DNA from 4 places in the Bradyrhizobium sp. 76 genome. Region 3 is predicted to be linked to each of the others. Evidence: predicted binding sites of a transcription regulator. Region 3 holds the regulator's gene; each other region holds the start of a gene.
The links. The regulator PhoB, encoded in region 3, activates phosphate uptake and scavenging genes when phosphate is short. The targets are predictions, from matches to a motif close to TGTCATNNANCTGTCAT.
Positions count from the first base shown of each region.

Region 1: IVB48_RS17055 (DUF465 domain-containing protein) is a predicted target of PhoB. The motif match lies at 5,609-5,625, and genes of this name have one in related genera.
Region 2: IVB48_RS14485 (UDP-2,3-diacylglucosamine diphosphatase) is a predicted target of PhoB. The motif match lies at 5,013-5,029, and genes of this name have one in related genera.
Region 4: IVB48_RS15315 (DUF2794 domain-containing protein) is a predicted target of PhoB. The motif match lies at 2,355-2,371, and genes of this name have one in related genera.

Region 1 covers NZ_JADPIS010000090.1:101,419-109,123, forward strand. Annotated here, with positions in the region: gene IVB48_RS17010 (tetratricopeptide repeat protein) at 1-632, opposite strand, end outside; gene rpsU (30S ribosomal protein S21) at 757-1,071, opposite strand; gene aqpZ (aquaporin Z) at 1,332-2,054, shown strand; gene IVB48_RS17025 (5-(carboxyamino)imidazole ribonucleotide synthase) at 2,091-3,197, opposite strand; gene purE (5-(carboxyamino)imidazole ribonucleotide mutase) at 3,194-3,682, opposite strand; gene IVB48_RS17035 (GGDEF domain-containing protein) at 3,824-4,576, shown strand; gene IVB48_RS17040 (hypothetical protein) at 4,577-4,828, opposite strand; gene IVB48_RS17045 (hypothetical protein) at 4,851-5,057, opposite strand; gene IVB48_RS17050 (DUF465 domain-containing protein) at 5,176-5,382, opposite strand; gene IVB48_RS17055 (DUF465 domain-containing protein) at 5,710-5,889, shown strand; gene IVB48_RS17060 (NAD(P)/FAD-dependent oxidoreductase) at 6,057-7,160, opposite strand; gene IVB48_RS17065 (EAL domain-containing protein) at 7,363-7,705, shown strand, end outside.
Region 2 covers NZ_JADPIS010000059.1:435,779-443,483, reverse strand. Annotated here, with positions in the region: gene IVB48_RS14515 (cytochrome c) at 61-507, shown strand; gene IVB48_RS14510 (cystathionine gamma-synthase family protein) at 794-2,089, shown strand; gene IVB48_RS14505 (CHRD domain-containing protein) at 2,167-2,583, opposite strand; gene IVB48_RS14500 (cytochrome c) at 2,739-3,668, shown strand; gene IVB48_RS14495 (Lrp/AsnC family transcriptional regulator) at 3,693-3,938, opposite strand; gene thiD (bifunctional hydroxymethylpyrimidine kinase/phosphomethylpyrimidine kinase) at 4,068-4,868, shown strand; gene IVB48_RS14485 (UDP-2,3-diacylglucosamine diphosphatase) at 5,053-5,865, shown strand; gene IVB48_RS14480 (glycosyltransferase family 1 protein) at 5,879-6,922, shown strand; gene IVB48_RS14475 (threonine/serine dehydratase) at 6,986-7,705, shown strand, end outside.
Region 3 covers NZ_JADPIS010000103.1:36,224-43,928, reverse strand. Annotated here, with positions in the region: gene pstS (phosphate ABC transporter substrate-binding protein PstS) at 1-421, shown strand, start outside; gene pstC (phosphate ABC transporter permease subunit PstC) at 520-1,509, shown strand; gene pstA (phosphate ABC transporter permease PstA) at 1,514-2,359, shown strand; gene pstB (phosphate ABC transporter ATP-binding protein PstB) at 2,356-3,177, shown strand; gene phoU (phosphate signaling complex protein PhoU) at 3,188-3,904, shown strand; gene phoB (phosphate regulon transcriptional regulator PhoB) at 3,928-4,635, shown strand; gene IVB48_RS26595 (GcrA family cell cycle regulator) at 4,879-5,391, opposite strand; gene IVB48_RS26590 (aspartate aminotransferase family protein) at 5,847-7,049, shown strand; gene argF (ornithine carbamoyltransferase) at 7,049-7,705, shown strand, end outside.
Region 4 covers NZ_JADPIS010000064.1:51,954-59,658, forward strand. Annotated here, with positions in the region: gene acnA (aconitate hydratase AcnA) at 1-827, shown strand, start outside; gene IVB48_RS15310 (DUF1223 domain-containing protein) at 1,061-1,837, shown strand; gene IVB48_RS15315 (DUF2794 domain-containing protein) at 2,435-2,803, shown strand; gene IVB48_RS15320 (GNAT family N-acetyltransferase) at 2,910-3,440, opposite strand; gene IVB48_RS15325 (Bax inhibitor-1/YccA family protein) at 3,668-4,459, opposite strand; gene IVB48_RS15330 (FtsX-like permease family protein) at 4,730-7,300, opposite strand; gene IVB48_RS15335 (ABC transporter ATP-binding protein) at 7,297-7,705, opposite strand, start outside.

The DNA.
Region 1 (7,705 bases), on a different contig from region 3:
AGGCCGCTGCGGGCGACGTCGTCGCGTGGACGAAGCGAGACCGCCTTGGTGTAGGACGCCGCCGCCTTGGTCCTGTCGCCCAGCCGTTCATAGGCTTGCCCGCGTATGGTCCAGACCTGGGCATTGTGGGGATCGGCCTCGGAAGCCTCATCCAGGTCGGCCGCTGCCTCCTTGACCTTGCCGAGGGCGAGATAGCTGATGGCGCGGCCGAGCAGCGGCTCGACCTTTTGCGGGTTTAGGCCGCTCGCGGCGCTGAAATCGGCGATCGCGAAATCGTGCTGGTTCTTGCCCTGGTAGATCAGGGCGCGGCCATAGAGCGCCTGCGCATTGTAGGGATCGAGTCCGACCGCGTGATTGAACTCCTCGAGCGCGGCCGCCGTCTCGCCGGACTTTGCCAGGGCCTGGGCCTTTGCCGTATGGGCCTGGGCCTCACTGACATTGCCGGCGCTGACCACGTTTTCGGCGGTCGCAGCTGCCTTGGGTGCCTCCTGCGGCTTCTCCTTCTCCGGCGTCAGCGATCCCAGGTCGAAGGAGCAGCCGCACAGCGAAATCCCCATCAAGGCCAGCGCAAACGGCTGCAGCAAGATCTGGCGTAACCGCGCCAAGCCGCGCTTGGGGAAAGGGGAGGCCATCTACGGTTCGCTCGCGCTGGTGCCGCATCGGTAGTGCCCCATCCCAGGAAGGCACCGTTCACAAACAATAACGCGGGCCAGGGGCCCGCGTTATCAAAAACTGAAGTCTCTCAAGTTTGGTAAATCAGCGCGGTCCGCGCGGACCAGCACTTGCACCTGCACCAGCACCAGGGCCACCGCGACCGCCACGATCACCGCCGGGGCCGGCGCCGAACACCGGCTTCGGCTTCATCGGCAGCAGGCCTTCGCGCTGCAGCTTCTTACGGGCCAGCTTGCGTGCGCGACGCACGGCTTCGGCCTTTTCGCGGGCCTTCTTCTCGGAGGGCTTTTCGTAGTGACCGCGGAGCTTCATCTCGCGGAAAATACCCTCGCGCTGCATCTTCTTCTTCAGCGCCTTGAGGGCTTGATCGACATTGTTATCGCGAACGAGAACCTGCACGCGGCATCCTCTTCAGTGGATCGGATTTGAATTCTGGTAAGTCAAAGGGGATGGCGAAACGCACACGCCCTTAACCTTGAGGGCGCGGATGTATCAGACAAAACTTGGGATGTCCACCGGCCAAGCGGGTTTTCGGGCCAAGTTCAGCCATTAAATGAGGCAAAATACCTCTGCGCGGCCCTGATTTGGGAGATTTGACGCCAAGGGTGGGGCCGTTTCCGGAGCTTTGTTCCGGTATCTTTGAAAGCAGGGGACGACACATGGATATGAAGAAATACGCGGCCGAGGCTATCGGCACCTTTTGGCTCACATTCGCAGGTTGCGGAAGTGCTGTGATCGCAGCCGGGTTTCCGCAGGTCGGCATCGGCCTGGTCGGTGTCTCCCTCGCATTCGGGCTGAGCGTGGTCACCATGGCCTACGCGATCGGCCACATCTCAGGCTGCCATCTCAATCCGGCCGTCACCGTCGGTCTTGCCGCCGGCGGACGTTTTCCGGCCGGACAGATCCTGCCTTATGTGATCGCGCAGGTCGCCGGCGCGATCGTGGCCGCGTGGCTTCTCTACGTCATTGCAAGCGGAGCTCCCGGCTTCGACGTCAGCAAAGGATTCGCGTCCAACGGCTACGACGCCCATTCTCCCGGCCAGTACAGCATGATCGTGTGCTTCCTCACCGAGGTGGTGATGACCATGATGTTCCTGTTCATCATCATGGGCGCCACCCACGGCCGCGCGCCCGCGGGCTTTGCGCCGCTGGCGATCGGGCTCGCGCTGGTGATGATCCATCTCGTCAGCATCCCCGTCACCAACACCTCGGTGAACCCGGCGCGCAGCACGGGACCGGCGCTGTTCGTCGGCGGCTGGGCGCTGTCGCAGCTCTGGCTGTTCTGGGTCGCGCCGCTGATCGGCGGCGCGCTTGGCGGGGTGATCTATCGCTGGCTCAGCGACGAACCCACCGGCGTCGTCGCTGGCGCAAAGACGGCGTAATCGCAAAGCGGGATCGCGGCATGCGCCGCGGTCCCGTCAATCGCCGGTCGTGGGTCGCACTTCGGTGACATGCCCCATCTTGCGGCCGGGGCGCGGTGCGCCCTTGCCGTAGATGTGCACGGTCGCGCCCGGCACGCTCAGCCACTTGTCATATTCGTTGATCTCGTCGCCGATCAGATTGGTCATGGTGACGACCTCGCCGTGGCGCACGGGCTTGCCGAGGGGCCAGCCGGCAATGGCGCGGATGTGCTGCTCGAACTGCGAGACGGATGCGCCGTCGAGCGTCCAGTGTCCGGAATTGTGCACGCGCGGAGCGATCTCGTTGACCAGCACCTTGGGTCCGGTGCCGTTGGCGAGCACGAACATCTCGACGGCAAGCACGCCGACATAATCGAGCGCGCCCGCGATCTTGCCGGCAATGCTGCGCGCTTCCTCGGCGAGCACGTCCGGGATCCGGGCGGGCGCTCGGGAGATCTTCAGGATGTGGTCGCGGTGCTCGTTTTCGGTGACGTCGAAACACTCGACCTGGCCTGTCGCGGAGCGGGCGGCGATCACGGAAATCTCACGTTCGTACGGCACGAAGGCTTCCAGGATGGCCGATTTGGTGGCGAGACTGGTCCACACTTTCGCGACGTCGTCGCCCTCGCGGATGATGGCCTGGCCCTTGCCGTCATAGCCGAAGCGGCGGGTCTTCAGCACCGCCGGAAGGCCGATCCTGGCGATAGCCTCGCGCAACGACGGGACCGAGGTGACGTCGGCATAGGCTGCGGTGCCGATGCCCAGCCGCGTCACGAAATCCTTCTCGGCGAGCCGGTCCTGGGTGGTCTCAAGGATCTTGCGGTTGGGCAGCACGGGACGGCGCGCATCCAGCACCATCGCGGCCGCGGACGGCACGTTCTCGAATTCGTAGGTGATGACGTCAACGTCGTTGGCGAACAGCTCGAGTGCTTCGACATCGGCATATTCGGCGCAGGTCGCATTCAGGACGACGTCGAAGGCCGGTGAATCCGGATCGGGCGAGAACACCTGGCAGCGCAGGCCGAGCCGTGCCGCCGCCATAGCCAGCATCCGCCCCAATTGTCCGCCGCCGAGGATGCCAATGGTGTCGCCGGGCTTCAGCTTCACCTGCTTTGCGTCAGTCACGCCTTGTCCTCCGGGCGCTCGGCCACGGCCTCGGTCTGCGCCTTGCGCCAGGCGGCGAGGCGATCGGACAAGGCCGGGTCGGATAAGGCCAGCACGGCGGCCGCCAACAGCGCCGCATTGACGGCGCCGGCCTTGCCGATGGCGAGGGTGCCGACCGGGATGCCTGCGGGCATCTGGACGATCGAATAGAGCGAATCGATGCCCTTCAGTGTCCTGGATTCGACTGGGACGCCGAACACGGGCAGTTCCGTCAGCGCTGCCGCCATGCCGGGCAGGTGCGCAGCGCCGCCCGCGCCGGCGATGATGACCTTGTAACCGGCCCCCTTGGCGCCCTTGGCGAACGCAAACAGCCGGTCGGGGGTGCGGTGTGCCGAAACGATGCGAGTGTCGGCGACAACGCCGAGCGCTGCAAGCGTGTCGGCGGTATGCCGCATCGTGTCCCAGTCCGACTGGCTTCCCATGATGATGGCGATTGGCGCGGTCATGACGTCAATTGTGCTCGAAAAACAGGAAGATAGGCCAGATTAGCGGTTCCGGCCGGTTGCTCGCAAGGCGGTGGCAAGGAGAAGGGAATGCACTATCCTGTCTTGGTGAATCCCCGCAAGCCTTCATTGAGCAGGATGCCCATGAAGAAACCAAAAAGGGCGAGCGCTGCGAAGGCCAAAAAGGGCCCGAAAACCAGCGCCGGTCGCTCCAAAGTTGCTCCCAAGCGTCTGGCCGAGAGTCGGGCCAAGGGCCCGGCCAAGCTTCCGGCGCGGCGTGGAGCGTCGGCCGCTGGCGGCGCCAAAGGGGCTATGAAGCCGGCCGTCAACGCGACCATCCGCGACCTCCGGAGCAAGCTCAAGGGGGCGCTGCGGCGGGTCGCGGAGCTCGAGGCAGCCGCCGACACCGACTTCCTGCTGGAAATTCCGAACCGGCGCGGCTTCGAACGCGAGCTCGCTCGCGCCGTCGCCTACATGAAGCGCTACCGCGCCAGCGGCGCGCTGATCGTCCTCGACGTCGATCGGCTGAAGCCGATCAACGATTCCTTCGGCCATGCGGCCGGCGACGAGGTGCTGAAGGCGATTGCCGCCACGCTGACGCGGCAGATCCGCGCCTCGGACTTGGTGGGCCGCCTCGGCGGCGACGAGTTCGCGCTGCTGCTCTGGAATCTCAGCGAGACCGACGCCAAGGCGAAGGCCGCGGCTTTCGAGCAGGCCGTCGACGAATTGTCCTTTGTCTTTCGCGGCCAGCACGTGAGCGCGGGCGCTTCCGCCGGCGTCGCCCTGCTTGGAGTGCAGTCCGACGCCACGCGGGCCCTGGAGGATGCCGATGCCGCCATGTATGTGCGCAAGGCGCACCGGCGGCACGAGCCGCGCATCAGGCTCGTCAGCAGCTAGTTAAAGTGTGCCGAGGTCTTTCGGTACGTTGCCGAAGCTGCGGAGCAGTTTGGCGTCGCCGAATTCGCCGGTCATGGGATCGCCGCTGCGGCTGAACGCGACCGCGCCGGTGTGGCCGGCGCCGTGCGACATGATCTCGGCGCGCCGTAGCGCGGCCGCTGCGCTCTGGCATTCCTCGGCCGCACCTGCGACCGGCGAGCCGTCCTCGTCGGTCAGGAAAGGTAATGCAACGTAATAGGTGACATCGGACATGGTCGGCTCCGATAGCTGACAGTCAGGCGGCGCTGCTCTTGCTGCGCGAGGTCTCCGGAATGCAGCCTGCGGAAACCGCCGCCTGCAATTCCTCCAGCTCGGCCTCCAGATATTCATTGGCCATGATCAGCGCCTTGATGGTGCTGCGCAGATTGCCGTCGCACATCGCGATCGCCTGATCACAGGCTTGTTCATAATGGCTGTTGTCGAGAAGGGCGGCTGCCGACATCTGCGTTTTCCTTGGACGGTTTTCCGGGGGGCGTTGGTGTCCAAATGTTCTTATTTTGTTCCTTTTGAGTCAAGCGGATTCACATGCGGCGGGTCGCCGTGAGCTGTCCTCCTGTGGATCAGGCGATGATATCGGGCGTGATCTGGTCTTCGATGAACGCGATACGGTCACGCAACAACAGCTTGCGTTTCTTCAACCGCTGTAACCGCAACAGGTCGGGGGCGGGCGATTGATGCAGTGCATCGATCGCCGCATCAAGATCTCGGTGTTCCTGGTGCAACCGGGCGAGCTCGGATTCGAGTTCGCGCGCATCTTCATTGGTCATGTCTGCGGTGGCCGAAAAACCGATAGGCGTGAGATTAAGGCTGTGGATGCCCTGTGGAAACTATCGTCCTTGCGCGCCGTGATCGCAAGCGATCTCGGGCTGTCCCGCGTCGATCTCCCGCGGGATATTTCTGCGGTCACTCCGACGTTGCGCAAGCGCATTGATATCACGGATTTTTCCCGCGTGGTTCCCTTACTCACGCTTCGTTACATATGAATTTTCAAAAATGACAGTGCGACGACGGATACCCATCGACAGAACGAATCGGTGATGTACACTTCGTCGTCCGGTCGAATCCAAGGTTCACCCCTACCGAGGAGGTTTCGAATGACAATTCAGGCACATCTGGTTGAATTGGAACGGAAGCATAAAACTCTCGAAAACGAATTGCACGAAGCTCTCGTGCACCTTTCAACAGACGACCTGCAAATTGTTGAGTTGAAGCGCCGGAAGTTGATGGTCAAGGACCAGATCGAGCGTCTCAGGCACGGCGACACGCTCCACTAGTAACCCCGTAACAGCGTAGAGTTGATCGCACCCTTTCAGGCAGGGATGGGAGCCTTTGCGCTCATCCCTGCTGCAAGGCGCGCAGCGTGCAAGGATTTGCGCGACTCTAGCTTCTTGTCTGGACGCTCTTCTTTACGCGCAACCGGAATCCGCTTCGCTTTAAAATGCTAGATGTTTGCGAGCTCGGCGACGTGATCCGCGATCGCGAGCGATGACGTCAGTCCGGGCGACTCGATGCCGAACAGATTGATCAGGCCTTCGACGCCGTGATCGCGCGGGCCCTGCATCAAGAAATCCTGCGTGGCCACCGCCGGCGGCACGATCTTCGGGCGGATGCCCGAATAGCTCGGCATGAGCGCACCGTCAGGCAGCGTCGGCCAGTATCTGCGGATCGCCGGGTAGAAGCGCTCGGCGCGTGCCGGGTCGACCTCATAGTCGATCGTCTCGATCCACTCGACGTCGGGGCCGAAACGTGCCTGCCCTGCCATGTCCAGCGTCAGATGCACCCCTAGCCCGCCGGGCTCGGGTACCGGATAGATCAGGCGCGAGAACGGTGCCCTGGCATTGCAGCTGAAGTAGTTTCCCTTGGCGAGGTAGGCCGTCGGGATCCGTTCCAGCGGCATGCCCTCGATGTTGCGCGCCACGGTGGTCGCCGAGAGCCCGGCGGCGTTGACGAGGAGGCTGCATTGCAGCGTCATCGGCGCTTCGCCGCCCGCCTCGATCTCGATCACGCCGGCGGTCGCCTTGGCACGGATCAGCGGGGTGTGGAACGCGAAGGCCGCGCCCGCGTCCTCGGCTTCGCCGCGCAGCGAGAGCATGTAGGCGTGGCTGTCGATGATGCCGGTCGACGGCGACAGCAGCGCGGCGTCGCAGGCGAGCGCCGGCTCCAGCGCACGTGCCGCATCGCCCGTGAGCAACTGCATGTCGAGCACGCCGTTGGCCTCGGCATGCGCCTTGATCGATTGCAGCTTCTCGGTCTCTTTCGGATTGGTCGCGACGATCAGCTTGCCGCAATTCCTGTGCGGGATGCCGCGCTCGGAACAGTAACGATAGAGCGCGTGCTTGCCGTCGACGCACATGCGCGCCATCCAGCTTCCGGCGCGGTAGTAGATGCCGGCATGGATCACCTCGCTGTTGCGCGAGGAGGTGATGGTGCCGATGGCCTCGGCTTGCTCGAGCACGATCACCTCGCGCCCGGCTTGCGCCAGCTTTCGAGCCACCGCGAGCCCGATCACGCCGGCTCCGATGACGACGCAGTCCACCCTATCCATGGTTGTGCAGGACGTCCGCTCGAAGCGACGAAGGCCTCACGCCTGGGAACGGCGGCGCGGGGGCGTTTTCCGTTAAGGAAGCATTTATCATGTCAGGGCAATTGCCGTATTTGATGCCACATTTTTCCGTTGCTCGTACAGGCGTTTACCCGATCCAAACCCGCCAGGCCAGACAATCCGACGTTGAAATCGCGGGTGGCTGATGGCTGAGAAGAACTGGCACGCGGGCAGCGCGCTTCCGATTGCGATGCAGGCCGTCGTGTGCCTGGCCGCAGCGGTCGCGCCTGCGCGCGCCTTTGCCCTCTCCGACAGCTTCAGCCCTCCGAGCTACCTCGGCCACCTCGATCCCAACGTGATCTGGGAAGCCCTGATCGCGGGAATTGTGATCTGTTCGTTCTTCGCCGCGATCGCGCTATGGATCCATTCCTCACTGCGCCGGACTAGGCGTTTGCAGCTGCGGCGCAATGCCTTTGTCTCCTCCGCCATGAACAACCTCAACCAGGGCGTGGTGATGACGGATGCGCAGCGGCGCATCATCTTCTGCA
Region 2 (7,705 bases), on a different contig from region 3:
ATCGTGCAGCACGGCGATTTGCATCAAGGCAATCCTGCATCAAGGAAAGGGACTTTGCGAATGAAGCGAGTGTTGGTTGTTGGGGGCGCGCTCCTGCTAGGTATGGGCGCGGTTTGGGCACAACAGGACTCCGTCAAGGAGGTCCAGACCCTGATGAAGGGCAATGGCAAGAACGCCGGCGCAGTGGCAGCGATGGTCAAGGGCGAGAAGCCCTACGACCAGGCCACGGTGGACAGCGCGCTGGCGCAGTTCGAGGATACCGCCAAGAAGCTGCCGAACCTGTTTCCGGCGAGCGCCAAGGGCATGAAGCCCGAGGGCGACTACAGCGCCTCGCCGAAGGTGTGGGAGGACAAGGCCGGCTTCGATGCCAAGGTCGCGAGCTTCGCCAAGGTCGTCGGCGAGGCCAAGGGCAAGATCAAGGATTTGGACTCGCTCAAGGCGAATTTCCCCGCGGTCGGCAAGGAATGCGGCGGCTGCCACGAGACGTTTCGCGTGAAGAACGGTTGACGGAAGAAAAAGATTCGTAGCCCGGATTGCGCTGCGCTCCATCCGGGCTACTGGGAATCGGGAAAAAGCGGTTGCGACAGCAGCCGCTTTTTTCATGTTGGCGCGCAGCACTGGAAATTCTGTCTGCAAGGCCTGACGGATCGCTGCCGGAGCAGCTATCTTGGCTCCAGCCGCCGCGGCATTGGCGTGAGCTTTTGACGCCGACGCATCTCGCTCCTGACCGCGTTGCGACATCAGGAGTTCCAACCCGCGGCGAGCAGCTCAATCAGCAACAGCGAGACAAGCCATGGTCAAACCGTTCCCGTCGAAGACGCACATTGGCAACCATATGCTGCATCCGGAAACGCTGATGCTGACCTATGGCTATGATCCGCAATTGTCGGAAGGCGCCGTCAAGCCTCCGGTGTTCCTGACCTCGACCTTCGTGTTCAAGACGGCCGAGGACGGGCAGGACTTCTTCGATTTCGTCTCCGGCCGGCGCGAGCCGCCGGAAGGGATGGGCGCGGGCCTGGTCTATTCGCGCTTCAATCACCCCAACAGCGAAATCGTCGAGGACAGGCTCGCGATCTACGAGCGCACCGAGAGCTGCGCGCTGTTCTCGTCCGGCATGGCGGCCATCGCAACCACGATCCTGGCGTTCGTCCGCCCCGGCGATGTCATTCTGCACTCCCAGCCGCTTTATGGCGGCACGGAAACGCTGCTGACGAATACGCTTGCGCGTCTGTCGATCGGCGCCGTCGGCTTCGCCGATGGCGTTGACGAAGCCGTGGTCAGCCAGGCCGCGGAGGAGGCCATGCGCAAGGGCCGCGTTTCGATGATCCTGATCGAAACCCCGGCCAACCCGACCAACGGGCTGGTGGACATCGCGATGATGCGCCGTGTCGCCGACACCATCGGAAAGACCCAAGGCCACGTTCCGATCATCGCCTGCGACAATACCCTGCTCGGGCCGGTGTTTCAGCGGCCGATCGAGCACGGCGCCGATGTTTCCCTGTACTCGCTCACGAAATATGTCGGCGGTCATTCAGACCTGATCGCGGGCGCCGCGCTCGGCGCGAAGGCGGTCGTGAAAGGCATCAAGGCGCTGCGGGGCGCCATCGGCACTCAGCTCGATCCGCATTCCTGCTGGATGATCAACCGGTCGCTCGAGACGCTGAGCCTGCGCATGGAAAAGGCCGATGCGAATGCGCGCCTCGTGGCGGACTATCTGCGCGATCATCCCAAAGTGGCCAAGGTGCACTATCTCGGTCATCACGAGGCGGCGTCGCCGGACGGACTTGTGTTTGCGCGGCAATGCACAGGGGCGGGATCCACGTTCTCGTTCGACATCGTCGGCGGCAAGGCTGCCGCCATGAAATTCCTCAACGCGCTGCAGATCCTCAAGCTGGCGGTGAGCCTCGGTGGAACGGAGTCGCTTGCGAGCCTGCCTGCCACCATGACCCACTCCGGCGTTCCCGCCGACATCCGCCGCAAGATCGGCGTGCTCGATTCCACGATCCGGCTGTCGATCGGCATCGAACACCCGTCGGACCTGATCGCCGACCTCGCGCAGGCGCTGAACGCGGCCGAACCTGAGGTGTGACGCCCGCGCCGGCGCTACGGGAATCGAAAAGGGCGGCTGCGATGGCAGCCGCCCTTTTTTGCTGGTCTGTGCGAAGTTTACTTCGTCACCTGACCGCGGATCTCGCCGCCCGGATTGGCCGCGGTGTGGATGTTGACGTAGAGCTTGCCGCCGAGCAGATCGGCGGCCTGCGCGTCGGTCAATGTCGCCGAGCCCTCGACCGGGCTGGACGTCGCATTGGGAATCGCGACCGCGACACCGGCGTTCTTGCCGGCCTCGGCGGGTCCGTGGAAATGCGCGGCGGTGGCGGGGCCGGACAGGCCGGAATAGGTGACCTTCCAGGACAGCTTCTTGCTGGCGGCGTCGTAATCCAGATCGGCCGTTCCAGTGCCGCTGCTGGTCGTTGCGGGGACCTCGGACTTGGCGTCGAGCGTTGCTTTCAGCTTTTCGGCGCTGGCCGAACCCGCAAAAGCAACGGCGCCAAGCACTGACATGGCAATGACGATCTTGTTCATGATTTTTCTCCCTGCTGAACCCGTTTGGGCCGCCAAACTTCCAACAGCCGGCATTTCAGTTTATTCCCGTTCCAGGCCGCGGTGGGCTAAATTCTTCGTGGCTGGAGCCGCGAGGGCATCGGTCATAAGCTTCGCCGCGACGACGAAAGGACCGCATGTTGCGACGAACAACCTCCGTGGCGCTGCTCGCCGCACTCGCCGGAGCCGGCGTTTATTGGTGGCTCAGCGCGCCGGTGGTGGCGGCCGCTGGCACCGCGCCCGCCCGCGCCCCTGATCTTGCCAATGGCCAGGTGATATTTAAAGCCGGCGGCTGCGCCTCATGCCATGCCGTCCCCGACCAGCCCGATCGTCTCAGGCTCGGCGGCGGCGTTGCGATCAAGTCGCCGTTCGGAACGTTCTATGCGCCGAACATCTCGTCCGACCCGACCGACGGCATCGGCAAATGGAGCGAGGCCGAATTCGTCAATGCTGTGATGCACGGGGTCTCGCCGGACGGCCGGCATTATTTTCCGGCCTTTCCCTACACGTCCTATCAGCACGCCAGGCGCGAGGACGTGCTCGATCTCTTTGCGTACCTGAAAACGCTGCCGGCCGTTGCAGGCAAGATGCGCGACCACGACGTGCGCTTTCCGTTCAATATCCGCCGCAACGTCGGCATCTGGAAATTCTTATTTCTGGACGGCAAGCCCTTCGTCGCCGACGGCGCGAAGTCGCCGCAGTGGAATCGCGGCGCCTATCTCGTCAGCAGCTTTGGCCATTGCGCGGAGTGCCACAGCCCACGCAACGCGCTTGGCGGCATCATCGCCGGACAACGCTTCGCGGGAGGCCCCAATCCGGAAGGCGAGGGATGGGTGCCCAACATCACCCAGAAGGGCCTCGGCGAGTGGAGCGCGAAGGATATTGCCTATTTCCTGAAGACCGGCGAATTGCCCGACGGCGACAGCGTCGGGGGCGCGATGACGCGGGTGATCAAGAACACCTCGCAATTGCCGGACGACGATCTCGCGGCGATGGCGGACTATCTCAAATCGCTGCCGCCGGTGGACGGTCCGCGGCGCCCCAAGCGCAAGGAGGGCGGCGCCTGATCAGGGCCGCCGTTTTCTCGACGGTCAACTCGCGCCAAACGCCTTGAAGGTGATGATGGTGAGGGTGTCCTGGATGCCGGGCAGCACCTGCACCTTCTCGTTGACGAAGTGGCCGATATCGGTGTCGTTGTCGACGTAGAACTTCACCAGCAGGTCGTATTGACCGGCCGTGGAATAGATCTCGGAGGCGATCTCGGCTTCGGCAAGCGCATTGGCGACTACATAGGATTGGCCGAGCTTGCATTTGATCTGGACGAAAAAGGGAACCATCGCGGTCTCTCCGAAAGCATATCTGGCGGCTAATAGGCCAAACCCGGCCGGATTTAGCAAGCGAACTTGCTGGGCCGAGGGAGGCGCGCTAGGACGGTCCATGGCTTCGAAAACGCTGAAGATCGCCCCATGACAACGCCCGTCGCGCTGACCATTGCCGGCTCCGATTCGAGCGGCGGCGCCGGCATCCAGGCCGACCTGAAGACCTTTGCCGCGCTGGGGGTTTTTGGCGCGTCCGCCATCACGGCGCTGACCGCGCAGAACACCCGCGGCGTCACCGGCATTCACGCGGTGCCCGCCGAATTCGTCACCGCGCAGATCGATGCGGTGTTTTCCGATCTCGAGGTCGGCGCGGTCAAGATCGGCATGGTGGCGCAAGCCGCCAGCATCGATGCGATCGCGGCCGCGCTGTCGCGCTGGGCGCCCCGGCATATCGTGCTCGATCCCGTGATGGTGGCGACATCGGGTGATCGCCTGCTCGCCTCCGAAGCCGTCGACGCCCTGCGCATCAAGCTGATGCCGCTGGCCTCGGTGATCACACCCAATCTGCCCGAGGCCGCGGCTCTGCTCGGCGAACCGGTCGCGGCCAGCGAGGCCGAAATCGAGAGCCAGGGGCGCCGGCTGCTGGCGCTCGGCTGCAGGGCGGTCCTGATCAAGGGCGGGCACGGCGAGGGCGCCGAGAGCATCGACTATCTAGTCGATGCCAGCACCACGATCGCGCTGGCCGCGCCGCGCGTTGCCACTCGCAACACCCATGGCACCGGCTGCTCGCTGTCCTCGGCGGTCGCCGCCGGGCTCGCCAGGGGCGAGGATCTCGAGCGCGCCGTGCGCAAAGCCAAGGCCTGGATCAGCGCGGCGATCGCGGCCGCCGATCGCTTCAGCGTCGGCCACGGCCACGGCCCGATCCATCATTTCCACAAATTCTACTGACGCCGGTCGCGAGCGCGCCGCAGCTCCGGGTTCTTGCGGAGGCCGCTGCGACGCCATGTCGCCTGATTGTCGCATGCGACTGATATTCGCGGGGTGGGCGAGGCAAGCGCGATTCGGTTCCGAAGGTGCCTCAAAGGTTCAATTGGTCATCCCCCTGTCACGGGACATTGTTACAGGCTGGCGCATGGGAAGTTACGATGTGAGTGACGAGAGCCCGGAGCGGCGCTTTCGCACGTTGTTCATCTCCGACGTTCATCTCGGAGCCCGCGGTTCTCAAGCCGACCTTCTGCTCGATTTCCTGCGTTTCCATGATGCCGACACGATCTATCTCGTCGGCGATATCGTCGACGGCTGGGCGCTGAAATCGAGCTGGCATTGGCCGCAATCGCATAACGATCTCGTCCAGAAGCTTTTGCGCAAGGCGCGCAAGGGCGCCAAGGTGATCTACATCCCCGGCAATCACGACGAGTTCCTGCGCAACTATTACGGCACGCATTTCGGCGGCATCGACGTGGTCGAGAATACCGTCCACACCGGCGCGGACGGCAAGCGCTATCTCGTCATCCACGGCGACATCTTCGACCTCGTTGTGCAGAACGCACGCTGGCTCGCCCATCTCGGCGACAAGGCCTACGACTTCGCGATCCAGCTCAATCGCTTCGTCAACTTCTTCCGGCGCATGTTCAAGGTGCCCTATTGGTCGCTGTCGCAATGGGCCAAGCAGAAGGTCAAGAACGCCGTCAACTATATCGGCGCATTCGAGCAGGCGCTCGCCGCCGAGGCGCGGCGCCACGACGCCGACGGCGTGATCTGCGGCCACATCCATTACGCGGTGATCCGCGACGAGGGCGGCATCCGCTACATGAATTGCGGCGACTGGGTCGAGAGCTGCACGGCGCTGGTCGAGCACGATGACGGCCGTTTCGAGATCATCACCTGGGCGGACCAGGCCGAGAAGCCGGCGCAGGTCCCGCAGGTTGCAGCCAGAGCTGCATGACAAAGGCAGCCTGATGCGCATCCTGGTCGCGACCGACGCCTGGCACCCGCAAGTCAACGGTGTGGTTCGGACGCTGACCAAACTTGCTGACGGTGCCAAAAGCCTCGACGTCGAATTCTCGTACCTGACACCGCAATCGTTCCGCACCTTTGCGATGCCGAGCTATCGGGACGTGCGGCTGGCCATGCCGCGGCCGGGCAGAATCGCGAAGCTGATCGAAGAGGCGCAGGCGGACAGCATCCACATCGCGACGGAGGGGCCGATCGGCCTCATGGTCCGCCGCTATTGCCGCCAGCGCAAGCTGCCCTTCACGACCAGCTTACACACCCGCTTTCCCGAATATGTCCGCGCTCGCGTGCCGGTGCCGGGCTCGCTGATCTGGCGGGCGCTGCGCCGATTCCACAGCCCCAGCCGCGCCGTGATGGCGGCAACGCCGGCGCTCGCCAGCGAGCTGACCGAGCGCGGCTTCGACAATGTCGTGCTGTGGCCTCGCGGCGTCGACACCCATTTGTTCCATCCCCGTGCGATTGATCTCTGCCTGCCGGCGCCGGTGTTCCTCTCGGTGGGCCGGGTCGCGGTGGAGAAGAATCTCGAGGCCTTCCTCGACCTCGACCTGCCCGGCACCAAGGTGATCGTCGGCGATGGTCCGGCGCGTGTCGCGCTGGAGGAGGCCCATCCGGACGCGATCTTCCTCGGCGAAAAGCACGGCGAGGAACTGGCGGACATTTACGCTGCCGCCGATGTCTTCGTGTTTCCGAGCAAAACCGACACCTTCGGCCTGGTCCTGCTCGAAGCGCTGGCGAGCGGCCTGCCGGTCGCGGCGCTTCCGGTGAAGGGGCCCCGCGACGTGATCGGCGATGCGCCGGTCGGCGCGCTCGATCACGATCTGCGCAGCGCCTGCTTCGCCGCGCTGGACATCTCCCGGCAGGACTGTGTCGAATTCGCCGCCAACTACACCTGGGAGGCCTCGGCCCGGGCCTTTATCGACAGCATTTTGGCGGTCGGCGCGGTGCTGCCGGGCCGGAACGGGGCGGAGCCGGCGCGATTCGTCGCCTGAGAGCCCAGAATGCTCGCGCGGAGATGCCTTGCCCGCGCCTCCTCCGCCGCGATAACATCAGGCATGACAGAACAGCTCCTCCCGATCGGCCCTGCCGATATCGATGCCGCAGCGCGCGTGATCGCACCCTTCGCCGTCCGTACGCCGCTGTTGTCCTTTCCCGTGCTCAACGAACGCGTCGGCGCAAAGGTCTATCTCAAGCCGGAGATGCTTCAGCGCACCGGCTCGTTCAAGTTCCGCGGCGCCTTCAACAAGGTCGCCTCGATCCCGCAGCACAAGCGCGCCGGCGGCGTGGTGGCGTTCTCCTCCGGCAATCACGCCCAGGGCGTGGCGGCGGCGGCCAAGATCCTCGACATGCAGGCGACCATCGTGATGCCCGCGGATGCGCCGTTGTCGAAGCGCGAGCGCACCAAATCCTACGGTGCCGAGGTCGTGCTGTACGACCGCGACCGCGACGACCGCGAGGCGATCTCGCGCGGCATCGCCGAGAAGCGCGGCGCAACGCTGGTCAGGCCCTATGACGATCCCTTCGTGATCGCCGGCCAAGGCACCGCCGGCCGCGAGATCGCCGAGGACATGGCGGCACTTGGTCTCGCCCCTGACATCGTGGTGGCGCCGGCCTCCGGCGGTGGTCTGATCGCGGGCGTCGCGACGGCCGTGAAGGCGCGCTATCCGCTGGCGCAAATCGTCGTCGCCGAACCCGAGGCTTTCGACGATCACGGCCTGTCGCTGACCGCAGGTCATCGCGAGCCGCACGGGCCGGCAGGCCGCACTATCTGCGAT
Region 3 (7,705 bases):
CGAAGGCGTGTCCGGCAACATCAGCCAGACCAAGAACTCGATCGGCTATGTCGAGTACGCCTATGCCAAGCAGAACAAGCTGACCTACACCGGTCTCGTCAACAAGGCCGGCAAGCCGGTGCAGCCGACCGTCGAAGCGTTCCAGGCGGCCGCCGCCAACGCCGACTGGGCCAAGGCTCCCGGCTACTACGTCATCCTGACCGACCAGCCCGGCGAGAAGTCGTGGCCGATCACGGCGGCAACCTTCATCCTCATGCACAAGGACGCCACCGACAAGGCGGCCTCGCAGGAAGCCATCAAGTTCTTCCGCTGGGCCTTCAAGAGCGGCGGCAAGGCGGCTGAAGAGCTCGACTACATCCCGATGCCGGACCCGGTCGTTCAGCTGATCGAGAAGACCTGGGCTGCCGACATCAAGAGCTAGGCTCGCGACGCTCGTGCCCCGGATGCGCTGCGCCGCATCCGGGGCACGGACCAACAAAAAACGTATACTATTTGGTACAGGGGACCGGCGTGGCAGAGATGGCCGTTCAGAGCGATGTAATCGACGACGCCGGACCGTATGATCGCGCCAAGGCCTTGAGCGCGTTCAAGCTCGGCGACGTCACCTTCTACTGGATCACGCGGCTCTCCGCGATCTCGGTGCTTCTGATCCTTGGCGGCATCATCATTTCGCTGATCGTCGGCGCCTTCCCGGCGATGAAGGAATTCGGGATCTCCTTCCTGTGGACGCAGCGCTGGGCGCCGTCCGCCGATCCGCCCGTGCTCGGCGCGCACGGGCCGATGTACGGCACGCTCGTCACCTCCTTCATCGCGATGCTGATCGCCATTCCCGTGGGTCTCGGCATTGCGATCTTCCTCACCGAGCTCTGCCCGCAATGGCTGCGCCGCCCGATCGGCATGGCGATCGAGCTGCTCGCCGGCATCCCCTCGATCATCTACGGCATGTGGGGCTTCTTCGTGTTGGGGCCGTTCCTCGCCAACACGTTCCAGCCCTTCATGATCAAGATTTTCGACGGCGTGCCCGTGCTGGGCGCGATCTTCGCGGGTCCCCCGTCCTATCTCAGCCTGTTCAATGCCGCGTTGATCCTCGCCATCATGGTGCTGCCCTTCATCACCTCGATTTCGGTCGACGTGTTCAAGACGGTGCCGCCGGTGCTGAAGGAAGCCGCCTACGGCGTCGGCTGCACCACCTGGGAGGTCGTCCGCAGCGTGGTGATCCCCTACACCCGCGTCGGCGTCATCGGCGGCGTCATGCTGGCGCTGGGCCGCGCGCTCGGCGAGACCATGGCGGTGACCTTCATTATCGGCAACTCGTTCCGGATCTCGTCGTCGATCTTCGCGCCGGGCACCACGATCTCGGCGGCGATCGCATCCGAGTTCGCCGAGAGCGACGGCCTGCACCAGTCCGGCCTGATCCTGCTCGGCCTCCTGCTGTTCGTGCTGACCTTCTTCGTGCTCGCGGCGGCGCGGCTGATGCTGATGCGGCTGGAAAAGAAGGCGGGGAACTGACGCCATGAATCCGATCTATTCACGCCGCCGCCGCAAGGACATCGTCGTCCGCGGGCTCTGCATCGCCGCAACCGCCTTCGGTGTCACCTGGCTCGCGCTGATCCTGATTACGCTGCTCTACAACGGACTGGCCGGACTCAATGTCCAGCTGTTCACCGAGAACACGCCGCCACCGGGATCGAACGAGGGCGGACTGCTCAACGCCATCGTCGGCTCTCTGATCATGACCGTGATCGGCGTCGGCATCGGCGCGCCGCTCGGCATGTTCGCCGGCACCTATCTCGCCGAATACGGCCGCAATGACCGGCTGACCTCGGTGATCCGCTTCATCAACGACATCCTGCTCTCGGCACCCTCGATCATCATCGGCCTGTTCATCTACGGCGCGGTGGTGGTGCCGATGCGCGGCTTCTCGGCGATCGCGGGCTCGCTCGCGCTCGCGGTCATCGTGATCCCGGTGGTGCTGCGTACGACCGAGGACATGCTGCTGCTGGTGCCGAACGCGTTGCGCGAGGCGGCCTCGGCGCTCGGCCTGCCGCGTTCGCTGGTGATCAAGCGGATCGCTTATCGCGCTGCCCGTTCGGGCCTCATCACCGGCGTGCTGCTCGCGACCGCCCGCGTCGCCGGTGAAACCGCGCCGCTGCTGTTCACCGCGCTGTCGAACCAGTTCTTCAGCCTCGGCCTGAACAAGACGATGGCGAACCTGCCGGTGACCATCAACAACTTCGTGCAGAGCCCCTATGCCTATTGGAAGCAGCTGGCCTGGAGCGGCGCGCTGCTCATCACCCTGACCGTTCTTGCCCTTAATATTTTCGCGCGCATCCTTGGCGCCGAGAGGACCGCAAAATGAGTGATCTTTCCGTATCGATGAGCGCGTCAGGTGGACTGCCGCACGCGGCAGTGCTGCCGGAGGCGCCCCCCAAGGTGACCGTGCGCAACCTGAACTTCTATTACGGCGAGCACCATGCGCTGAAGAACATCAACCTGACGCTCGGCGCCAACCGTGTCACGGCGTTCATCGGTCCGTCAGGCTGCGGCAAGTCGACCCTGCTGCGCATCTTCAACCGGATGTACGACCTCTATCCCGGTCAGCGCGCCACCGGTCAGCTCATGCTCGACCAGACCAACATCCTCGACGGCAAGCTGGACCTCAATCTGCTGCGCGCCCGCGTCGGCATGGTATTCCAGAAGCCCACGCCGTTCCCGATGACGATCTACGAGAACATCGCGTTCGGCATCCGTCTCTATGAGAAGATCTCGAAGTCCGAGATGGACGGCCGCGTCGAGAAGGCGCTGCGCGGCGGCGCGCTGTGGAACGAGGTCAAGGACAAGCTCAACGCCTCCGGCCTGTCGCTCTCCGGCGGCCAGCAGCAGCGCCTCTGCATCGCCCGCACCGTCGCGGTGCGGCCCGAGGTGATCCTGTTCGACGAACCCTGTTCGGCGCTCGACCCGATCTCGACCGCCAAGGTCGAGGAGCTGATCCAGGAGCTGTCCGAGGATTACACGATCGCGATCGTCACCCACAACATGCAGCAGGCGGCGCGCGTCTCCGACAAGACCGCCTTCATGTATCTCGGCGAGTTGATCGAGTTCGACGACACCAGCAAGATCTTCACGTCGCCGTCCGACCGGCGCACGCAGGATTACATCACCGGCCGGTTCGGCTAGGAGACGCGACATGGGTTCTGAACATACCGCAAAGGCCTTCGACACCGACCTCCAGGAACTCACGCGCCTGGTCGCCGAGATGGGGGGTATCGCCGAGCGCATGATCGTCGAGTCCGTCGACGCATTGATCCGCCGCGACGTCCCGCTCGGCCAGCGCGTCGTCGCCATCGACACCGAGCTCGACGCGCTGCAGAAGCGCATCGAGGAGCGCGCGGTGTTGACCATCGCCCGCCGCCAGCCGATGGCGGTCGATCTGCGCGAGATCGTCGGCGCCATGCGCGTCGCGACCGATCTCGAGCGCATCGGCGACCTCGCCAAGAACATGGGCAAGCGCGTCGCAGCGCTGGAGACGGACTTCCATCCACTCAAGCTGTTCCGTGGCCTCGAGCACATGACCGACCTCGTGCAGCAGCAGGTCAAGTCGGTGCTGGACGCTTATGCCGCGCATGATTTGCCAGCGGCGATGGCGGTGTGGAAGGGTGACGAGGAAGTCGACGCCATCTGCACCTCGCTGTTCCGCGAGCTCCTCACCTACATGATGGAGGATCCGCGCAACATCTCGTTCTGTATTCACCTGATGTTCTGCGCCAAGAACATCGAGCGGATCGGCGACCACGCCACCAACATCGCCGAGACCGTGTTCTACATGATCGAGGGCCAGGCGATCACCGACAAGCGGCCGAAGGGCGACATGACGACCTTCGCCAACACGGTACCGAACACCTGAAGACTTAAGGGAGCGACGACCCGATGGGCGCACGCATTATGGTGGTTGAGGACGAGGAAGCCCTGACCGAGCTTCTCCGCTACAACCTCGAAGGCGACGGCTATGACGTCGAGACGGTGATGCGCGGCGACGACGCCGACACCCGCCTCAAGGAGCACATCCCCGATCTGATCGTGCTCGACTGGATGCTGCCGGGCCTGTCAGGCATCGAATTGTGCCGGCGGCTTCGCACCCGTCCCGAGACCAAGCAGCTCCCGATTATCATGCTCACCGCGCGCGGCGAGGAGAGCGAGCGGGTGCGGGGTCTTGCGACCGGCGCCGACGATTACATCGTCAAGCCATTCTCGGTGCCGGAGCTACTGGCGCGCGTGAAAGGCCTGCTGCGGCGCGCAAGCCCGGAGCGGCTCGCCACCGTCCTCGCTTTTGGCGACATCGAACTCGACCGCGACAAGCGCCGCGTGGCGCGCTCGGGCCGGCCGATCGATCTCGGTCCGACCGAATATCGCCTGCTGGAGTTCTTCCTGGAGCACCCGGGACGGGTGTTCTCGCGCGAGCAACTGCTCGACAGCGTCTGGGGCCGCGACATCTATATCGACGAGCGCACCGTCGACGTGCATATCGGCCGCCTGCGCAAGCTGCTCAATCTCGGCCGCGAGCAGGACCCGATCCGCACCGTCCGCGGGGCCGGTTACGCGCTGGATGATCGGTTTGCGAAGGCGGAGCAGGTGTAGGGTTGCAGCTTTGTTTCTTGGCAAGCTGTCCCCGAATTCTTCGACGTCGTCCCGGACGAGCGAGCGAAGCGAGCGCTGATCCGGGACCCATAACCACCGAACGTGGTTTGGCGAAGACTCGGAGTGACCCCTTTCGCGCAACAACCGCGCGCTCCGAGTATGGGTCCCGGCCCCCGTGCGCATTGCGCACTAGGCCGGGACGACACGGAAATTGAACCTTCTTCGCGCGACGACTTGCCGTAATTACCGCGGGCCCGGCTTCACCGGTGCGCGGCGCCGATCCGACGCCGGCTGGTAAGCGACGCGCGAGTGCTGGGCGCAATAGGGCAGGCCGGACAGCGCCCGTCCACCGCAGAAGAAGAAGTCCGGGCTCGAGGGATCGCCGACCGGCCAGTGGCAGGTCGCCTCGTTCAATTCCAGCAGCGACAGCCGCTGGCTCATCGGCACCACGTTGTCATAGGTGACCGGATCCGGCTCAGCCTCGACCTCGAAGGCCTGCGCCAGCGCGGTGTTGCCGCGCGAGATCGGGCGGCTCACCCGCATCATGTGCTGCGCGGGGCGCGCCTTGCGCGGCCGCGGCGCTGCCGACGAAGGGCTCTTGGCGCGGCCCGAAAGGCCGAGCCTGTGCACTTTGCCGATCACGGCATTGCGGGTCACATTGCCGAGCTCCGCCGCGATCTGGCTGGCCGAAAGTCCGGCCTCCCAGAGCTTTTTCAGCTGCTCGACGCGATCATCGGACCAGGTCAAAACCGTCATTGCACCCTTTCCCTCGCTGCGCGCCCGCCATCCTGGGGCCTCGCAGCGAATGCCTAAGCCTTCAAAAACCCGTGCCGCCAGAATCCCTTAAGGCTCGCCGGGCGCGTCTTGAACGCCCGAACGTTTACGCCGGTACATAAGGACTTAAAGATCAGAACCACTGCACGAGATGTCGTATCTGACAATCCAAACGCTACAATATGGCGTGACTCCCGCGCAAGAGTCCGCCGACTCGCTTCCACATGTTCCGTGACTAAATCCCGCAAAATCGGCACCGCAAGACTACGGATTCAGCGTTTCGCGAGGCTTTCCGGGCGGCATTGACACCCGTTTCACCAGGCCTAAGATAGTCGCGCGTGCCGCCCTCAAGAGGCGGCACGTTTCGTTTTCCGGGCCGGTCGATGGTGCGTTGCGCAATGCACGCTCACACCGTCCGCAACATTCAAGTGACCGTCATGACTAACAGCGCAGCGCCGCATTTGCTCCCCGTTTTCGCCAGGTCCGACCTCGGTTTCGAGCGTGGCGAAGGCTGCTGGCTGATCGCGACCAATGGCGAGCGCTATCTGGACTTCACCTCCGGCGTTGCGGTGAATGCGCTCGGCCATGCCCATCCGGCGCTGGTCGCGGCGTTGCAGGAGCAGGCCACGAAGCTCTGGCACATGTCGAACCTGTTCCAGAGCCCGGACGGCGAAAAGCTCGCCGCGCGCCTGTGCAATGAAAGTTTCGCGGAGTTCGTGTTCTTCTGCAATTCCGGCGCCGAAGCGCTGGAATGCGTGATCAAGGTCGTGCGCCGTTATCACGCCGCGAAGGGCCATCCCGACCGCTATCGCATGATCACCTTCGAAGGCGCCTTCCATGGCCGCACGCTGGCGACACTTGCCGCGACGGGTTCGGCAAAATATCTCGAAGGTTTCGGCCCCCCGATGGAGGGCTTCGACCAAGTTGCGCATGGCGATCTCGACGCGGTGAAAAAGGCGATCGGTCCGCAGACCGCCGGAATCCTGATCGAGCCGATCCAGGGCGAGGGCGGTGTGCGTTCGGCAACGCCCGCCTTCCTGAGGGCGTTGCGCCAGCTCTGCGACGAGAAGGGTCTGTTGCTCGCCTTCGACGAGGTGCAAACCGGCATGGGCCGCACCGGCGATCTGTTCGCGTACCGCCGCCTTGGCGTCGAACCCGACGTGATGTCGCTGGCCAAGGCGCTCGGCGGCGGCTTCCCGATCGGCGCCTGCCTTGCGACCGCGGAAGCGGCATCCGGCATGACGCCGGGCTCGCACGGCTCGACCTTCGGCGGCAATCCGCTCGCGATCTCGGCTGCGAATGCCGTGCTCGACGTCATGCTCAAGCCCGGCTTCTTCGATCACGTGCAGAGGATGTCGCTGCTGCTCAAGCAGAAGCTCGCCTCCGTGATCGACCGTCATGGCGATGTCGTCAGCGAAGTGCGCGGCGAGGGCCTCCTGATCGGCATCAAGGCCGTGGTGCCTTCCGGCGATCTCGTTGCCGCCTTGCGCGCAGAAAAGCTGCTCACCGTCGGTGCCGGCGACAATGTCGTGCGTTTCCTGCCGCCTTTGATCGTCACCGAAGCCGAGATCGAGGACAGCGTCGGGCGGCTCGAGCGCGCCTGCACCGCGTTATCCGGCAACAAGCGGGCGGCAAGCTGATGAGCAAGTCGCCCGATAATACACACGAGAAAACACCGAAGCACTTCCTCGATATCAACGAGCTGCCGCTGTCGGAGCTCAAGCGCATGCTCGCCGCGTCCACCGCGATGAAGGCGAAGCAGAAGGCGCATCAGCCGGTCAGGCCGCTCGAAGGCAAGACGCTGGCGATGATCTTCGAGCGCCCCTCGACGCGGACGCGGGTGTCTTTCGATGTTGCCATGCGCCAGCTCGGCGGCGAGCCCATCATGCTCACCGGTGCCGAGATGCAGCTCGGCCGCGGCGAGACCATCGCCGACACCGCGCGGGTGCTGTCGCGCTATGTCGACGCGATCATGATCCGCATCCTCAATCACGACGCCCTTCTGGAGCTTGCGGCGAACGCCACCGTGCCCGTCATCAACGGCCTGACGCGGCGTTCGCATCCCTGCCAGGTGATGGCCGACCTCATGACCTACGAGGAACATCGCGGCCCGATCGAGGGCAAGACGGTGGCCTGGACCGGAGACGACAACAACGTGCTGGCGTCCTGGGCGCACGCCGCCGAGCGCTTCAAGTTCCAGCTCAATGTCGCGACACCTCCGGAGCTCGCCCCGAAAAAAGCCATGCGCGACTTCATCAAGGCAACCGGCGCGCCGATCATGCTCGGCACCGATGCC
Region 4 (7,705 bases), on a different contig from region 3:
TCAAGACGGTCGAGAGCGAGACCTATCGCTGGAACATGAGCTCGACCTATGTGCAGAACCCGCCCTATTTCGAAGGCATGAAGAAGGAGCCGGAGCCGGTCACCGACATCGTCGAGGCCCGCATCCTTGCCATGTTCGGCGACAAGATCACCACCGACCACATCTCGCCGGCCGGTTCGATCAAGCTCACCTCGCCCGCCGGCAAATATCTCAGCGAGCACCAGGTGCGTCCGGCCGACTTCAACCAGTACGGCACGCGCCGCGGCAACCACGAAGTCATGATGCGCGGCACCTTCGCCAATATCCGCATCAAGAATTTTATGCTCAAGGGCGCGGATGGAAATATCCCCGAGGGCGGTCTGACAAAACACTGGCCAGACGGCGAGCAGATGTCGATCTACGACGCCGCGATGAAGTACCAGCAGGAGCAGGTGCCGCTGGTGGTGTTCGCCGGCGCCGAATACGGCAATGGCTCCTCGCGCGACTGGGCCGCGAAGGGCACGCGTCTGCTCGGCGTGCGTGCCGTGATCTGCCAGAGCTTCGAGCGCATCCACCGCTCCAACCTGGTCGGCATGGGCGTGCTGCCGCTGACCTTCGAGGACGGCACCTCCTGGTCGTCGCTCGGTCTGAAGGGCGACGAGAAGGTCACGCTGCGCGGCCTCATCGGCGACCTCAAGCCGCGCCAGAAGCTGACCGCGGAGATCGTCTCCGGCGACGGTTCGCTGCAGCGCGTTTCGCTGCTCTGCCGCATCGATACGCTGGACGAGCTCGAATACTACCGCAACGGCGGCATCCTGCACTACGTGCTGCGCAAGCTCGCGGCGTAAGCGCGGATTTGTGAACGGTGGCTCACTGCGAAGTGAGTAGTAGGTTACACGAAGGCGGCCTATCACAAGGCCGCCTTCACGCGTTTGCGGCAGGCTTCGGATGGCCCGCCCGGCGGACAACCTCACGCCCTGGACGGCTGCTGTGGCGGATGAATGTGTGAGGCCCGTAAGACTACGGTGACCATCCGGCGGTAAGGTTTCCCTCTCGCGAGCAATGGTGTGCGGCGTTCGACATGACAACAATGACGGCTTCTCATCTGGCTTCACGTTGGTCCGGCGCCCTCTGGTCGGGTGCACTTGGTCTCTGTGCGATCGTCGCCGTCATTCGTCCTGCCGAGGCTGATCCCCGCGCCGTTGTCGAATTGTTTACCTCGCAGGGCTGCTCGTCCTGCCCGCCGGCCGACAAGATCATCGGCGACCTCGCCCGCGATCCCTCGATCATCGCGCTGAGCATGCCGATCGACTATTGGGACTATCTCGGCTGGAAGGACACATTGGCCGATTCGCGCTTCTCTGCACGGCAGCGTGCCTATTCGCGCATGCGCGGCGACCGCGAAGTCTACACGCCGCAGGTCGTGGTCAACGGCTCCACGCATGTCGTCGGCAGCGATCGCACTGGCATCGAAAGCGCGATCGGCAAAACCGACGCCGGCACTGGTGTGATGAGCGTACCGGTGACGATGTCGCTCGCGGGCAAGCAGATCAACGTCTCGGTGGCCGCGAGCAAGGAGCCGACGGCGTCCCACGGCGAGGTCTGGATCTGCTCGATTGCGAAGTCGGTGCCGATCGCGATCAGCCGCGGTGAAAATCGCGGACAGCAGGTCATCTATCATAACGTGGTGCGCAACCTGCTCAAGGTCGGCGACTGGACCGGCCGTCCGGAAAGCTGGACGGTGCCGATCGAGAACCTCACGCGCGACGGCGTCGACGGTGCTGTGGTCTACGTCCAGGACGGCAGCCGGGAAAAGCCGGGCCCGATGCTGGGCGCGGCGTACACGTCGCTGCACTAACGCGCACACTTCGAATTTTCCGATTCAAGCACAGTCTCAATCCTCATGGTGAGGAGCGCGCTCTTGCGCGCGTCTCGAACCACGCAGGCCCTGCTGAGGCAGCTCGGCCTCGATCCTTCGAGACGCCGCTTCGCGGCTCCTCAGGATGAGGGGAGGGAGTGTTCTCGCTGATGAGGAAGAGATCCGTCGAGGCGGAAGCATCCCGACACAAACAAAACCGGCCCAAACAAAAAAGGACCAACTCGCGTTGGCCCTCCTTGTCGTGCGAACAGACCCGATCCTGACGGCCCCGGGGGGCTGGGGGCTGAGGAATCCGGAACCGAAAGGACCGGGTCAACGCACACAGGTCTTTTCGCAATGCAGGGCGGCAGTCGCTTGGCGGAAAAGCGGCGACACTATGATTCCTGCTAACGATCCCGTGACGGTTTGCCGCGACAGAGTTCCACCGCTACGTGTGGGCGGTTTGCTCCGGTCCAACGTCCTTACAGGGCCCCTTGCAGTGGGGAACAGTTGGCGCGATCATGCAACTGTCATGATCCGCGGTTCCGGGGACGGTCTTCGCGGACGCGGTCATGCTGATACGACAGGAGGCAGCCTATGAGTCTGTCGGAGGATGCCGATCCGAGCGAACAGCGCGCGGCGGCGCGCCCCGCCGCTTCGAATGCGCAACCGAGCCGCGTAACGTTCAACCGGCTCGAGCTGCACCGTATTCTCAATCTCTACGGCCGGATGGTCGCCGACGGCGAGTGGCGCGACTACGCCATCGACTTCCTCAAGGATCGCGCCGTGTTCTCGGTCTTTCGCCGCGCTTCGGAAGTGCCGATCTATCGCATCGAGAAGGATCCGCGCCTCGCGCGCAAGCAGGGCATGTACAGCGTGATCTCGGCGACGGGCCTGATCCTGCGCCGCGGCCACGAGCTGGAGCGCGTGCTCCTGGTGATCGATCGCAAGCTGGCGGTGGTGTAGCGTTTCGTAGCCCGGATGGAGCGCAGCGCAATCCGGGGCAGTCGTATCCGCGGATGAACCTTTCCCGGATTTCGCTTCGCTCCATCCGGGCTACAAGAGCTGAACCCTACTTCTCCGGCACCGTAGTCGCGCCCTCGCCGAGGTCGCGCTGCATCATCACCGTGTCCAGCCAGCGGCCAAATTTCAGCCCGACGCTGGGATGCGTGCCGATCATCCTGAAGCCGCCCTTGGTGTGCACGCCGATCGAGCCGGCATTGGCGGAATCGCCGATCACGGCGATCATCTGGCGGAAGCCGCGCGCCTCGCATTCGACGATCAGCCGCTCCAGCAGGAGCGCTCCGATGCCGCGGCGGTGAAAGGACGGATCGAGATAGATCGAGTTCTCGACCGTGAAGCGGTAGGCCGGCCGCGGCCGGTAGGCGCCGGCATAGGCGTAGCCGGCAACGCGCCCGTCCAGGATGGCGACGAAATAGGGGTAGCCGCCGTCGATCAGCGTGCGGTAGCGGCGCGTCATCTCGGTGAGGTCGGGCGGCTGCAGCTCGAACGTCGCGGTGCCCTCGCGGACAGCCTGCTGGTAGATGGCGGTGATGGCGGGAAGGTCGGCCTCAGTGGTGGGCCTGATATCTGGTGCGGACATGGGGCGAGATTAGAGCCTTCCCGGGACGGCTGGAAGAGGCAACGGTGCCTCCTCATACTCCGTCATTGCGAGGAGCCCTTGCGACGAAGCAATCCAGAAATGCACCAGCGGAGGGACTCTGGATTGCTTCGCTGCGCTCGCAATGACGGTAGGTGTGGAGAGGCTCACCCCAAACAAAAACCCCGGCCTTTCGGCCGGGGCTGGTGTCGTTCGCTCTGGTCTGACGCTTAGTCGCGCTGGCCGAGGAGCTGCAGAAGCAGCGTGAACAGGTTGATGAAGTTCAGGTACAGCGACAGCGCGCCGGTGATGGCCGCACGCTCTGCGATGTCACCGCCGGCCGAGGCGTAGCCGTAGATGTAGTCGTTCTTCAGCCGCTGGGTATCCCAGGCGGTGAGGCCCGCGAACACCAGCACGCCGACCACCGACACGACGAACTGCAGCACCGAGCTCGCCAGGAACAGGTTCACCAGGCTCGCGATGACGATGCCGATCAGGCCCATGAACAGGAACGAACCCATTCCGCTCATGTCACGCTTGGTGGTGTAGCCGTAGAGGCTGAGCGCGCCGAAGGTCGCCGCGGTGATGAAGAACACCCGCACGATCGAGGTGTGCGTGAACACCAGGAAGATCGAGGACAGCGAGACGCCCATCAGCGCCGCGAACACCCAGAACAGGATCTGGGCAGTCGAGGGAGCGAGACGGTTGATGCCCGCCGAGATCACGAACACCATGGCGAGCGGCGCGAGCATGAACAGCCACTTCAGCGGGCTGACGAACATCGCGTAGCCGAACGGCGTCAGGAACAGCTTGCCGACGCGGACGGCTTCCGGGGTCGGAACGTCAGTCACGGCGGCCATGTAGACGCCGAGCGCGGCCAAGCCGGTGATGGCCAGGCCGATGCTCATGTAGTTGTAGATGCGCAGCATGTAGGCGCGCAGGCCGGCATCGACCGTCGCGGCGTCAACACGCCCGGCGGCCCTGCCGAAAGGAGAAGCGTAGTTACGGTCTAGGTCCGACATGGTCGAATTCCCGTTGGTTGGTCCGGTCCGGCATGAGGGTCGCCACGCCGCCGGTTCGTCAAATTCTATCTCGGATACCGATGTCTGCCGACTAAATTTTGGCTAACAATCGGGGCTCCGAACCCATTCGATATGTGGGAAACTAACACATCCGCTGCAACCGTCCACGCGCGGCTGAATGTCGCCCTTCCCTGCAATCCAGACGAGCGGACGTGGTTAATCGCCGGAATCGTGCGATTTCGCTCCCGCGCACCCGCCCGCTACCATTTGTCACAAATTCCGCAACACCGTGGCGGGCTTTTTGTTCAACGCCAGCAGCGTGCCGGCGAGCCCGAGGCCAACCGTGACGACCAAGGCAGCCGCGACCACGCCGGCGGCGCTGCCGCCCTGCCAGACGAAAGTGAGGGTCATCAGCCGGGTCACGATCATCCAGGCCGCGACGCTGCCGGCGAAAACGCCGAACATTGCGGTGGCAAGCCCGATCAGGAGGTATTCGAGCGCATAGGCGCCGAGCAGCCGCAGCCGGGTCGCGCCGAGGGTCTTGAGGATCACCGCATCGTAGACCCGGTGGCGATGGCCGGCGGCGAGAGCGCCGCCCAACACCAGGATCGCCGAGATCAGGGTCACCGCGCTGGCGCCGCGGATCGCCAGCGCCAGGTTGGTCACGACCGAGCCGACCGTCTCCATCACCTCGCGCACGCGCACGCTCGTCACCATCGGATAGGCGTCAGCGACCTCCTTGATGATCTTGCCGTCGCCCGCCGCATCGCCGCCGGCTTCGGTCAGCGTCGCGATGTGGGTGTGCGGCGCGCCCTTGAAGGCGTTTGGCGAGAACACCAGGACGAAATTGATGCCGAGGCCCTGCCAGTCGATGCTGCGCAGATTGCTGATCTTCGCGGGGATGTCGCGGCCGAGGATATTGACCACGACCTCGTCGCCGAGCTTGAGCCCGAGTCCGTCCGCGATCTTCTTCTCCATCGAAACCAGCGGGGGGCCGGCATAATCGGCGCTCCACCACTCGCCCTCGACCACCTTGGAGCCTTTCGGCAGCTCGGCGGTATAGGTCAGGCCACGGTCGCTCTGCAGCACCCACTCGGAATCGGTGCTGGGCTTGAGCTCCTCGGCGCGGACGCCACGGGCTCCGACGATGCGCCCGCGCAGCATCGGGACGTCATCGACCGTCGCGCCAGGGGCGATCTGGCGCAGATATGAGTCGAACTGCTCGGCCTGCGTGCTCGGAATGTCGATGAAGAAGAACGATGGCGCGTGCTCGGGCAGTGCCGCCAGGAACTGCCGGCGCAGATTGCCGTCGATCTGGGTGATGGTGACGAGCACGGCGAGCCCGAGGCCAAGCGACAGGACGACCGAGGGCGTCAACGCGCCCGGCCGGTGGATGTTGGCGATCGCAAGTCGCAGCATTGGCCAGCGCGTGCGCGGCAGCCGCCGCGCGATCGTCATCAACAGCGCGGCAATGCCGCGCAGCAGCGCGAACACGACCACGGAGGAGGCCACGAACACGGCGGCGATGCGCTTGTCGAAGGACAGCCCGATCACGACCGCGATGAGCAGCGCGATCACGACAGCCATGAAAACGAGATAACTCCAGCGTGGCCGATGCCATTCCGAGCTGATGGTGTCGCGGAACAGGGCGGCCACCGGCACGTCGTGCACCCGCCCGAGCGGCCACAGGCCGAAGGCAAGCGCCGTGAGCAGCCCGTAGACGAACGACAGCGCGAGCTCGTCGGCATGCACCGCCGGCACCACCGGCAGCGGCAGTAGCTTGCCGAACAGGCCGACGATCGCGAAGGGCATGGCGGCGCCGAGCGCGAGGCCGATCGCCGAGCCGATCGCGGCGAGCAGGAGCACCTGGGCGAGATAGATGCCGAACACGTCGCGCCCGGTGGCGCCGACGGCCTTGAAGGCCGCGATCACCTCGAGCTTATGGTCGATATGGGCCTTGACGGCATTGGCGACGCCGACGCCACCGACCAGCAGCGCGGCGAGGCCGACCAGCGTCAGGAACTGCGTGAAGCGATTGATGTTGCGCTCGAGCTGTGGCGAGGCATTGGAGCGGCTGCGGACCTCCCAGCCGGCCTGCGGCGCGGCGTTGCGGGCGTCCGCGATGAAGGCGTCGGTGGCGCGCTCGCTATTGGCGATCTCCGGCAGCTTCACACGATAGACCCAGCGCACCAGGCTGCCGGGCTGGACCAGCCCCGTGGCGCGCAGGCCCGCTTCGCTGATCAGGAAACGCGGGCCGAAGCCGATGCCGCCGGCGAGCTTGTCGGGCTCGGCTTCGACGGCGCTGCGGATCTGGAACGTCGCAGCCCCGACGGTGACGCGATCGCCGGTCTTGAGCGACAGCCGCGCCAGCAGTGTCGGATCGGCGGCCGCGCCGAACGCGCCGTCGCGCTCCGCGAGCAGGTCGGACATCGGCAGCGGTGGCGCCAGCGTCAACTGGCCGAGCATCGGATAGGTGTCGTCGACGGCCTTCATCTCGACCAGCGCCAGCTTGCCCTCGGCCGAGCGCGCCATGCCGCGCAGTGTGGCGGCGCTCGAGACGGTGCCGCGCGAACGCAGGAAGGCGACTTCCTCCGGCTTCGCCTCGCGCTGAAACAGGACGAACGACACGTCGCCGCCCAGCAGCGTACGACCCTCGCGCGCGAGGCCGTCGCTCAGGCTCGCCGAGACCGAGCCGACGCCGGCGATCGCCATCACGCCGAGCGCGATGCAGGCGATGAAGACGTAGAAGCCGCGCAGGCCGCCGCGCAATTCGCGCAGCGCGTAGCGCAGCGACAGCGCGACGCCGTTGGGCTTCGTAAACGGTTCGGCAGCAGCGCTCATGCCGGCGCCGACTGCGTGTCGATGCGCCCGGAGCGCAGGCGGATCACGCGATCGCAGCGATGCGCGAGCGACGAATCGTGCGTGACCAGCACCAGCGTCATGCCGCGCTCGGCATGCTTGCTGAACAGGAGGTCGACGATCTGTTGTCCCGTGGCTTCGTCGAGATTGCCGGTCGGCTCGTCGGCAACGAGGATCGCGGGATCGGGTGCCAGCGCGCGGGCCAGCGCGACGCGCTGCTGCTCGCCGCCGGAGAGCTGCGTCGGATAATGATGCAGACGGTCGCCGAGCCCGACCGATTGCAACTCCTGCGCCGCGCGCTTGGCGGCGTCGGGATTGCCCGCAAGCTCGAGCGGCACTGCGACGTTCTCCAGCGCGGTCATGGTCGGGATCAGGTGGAAGGACTGG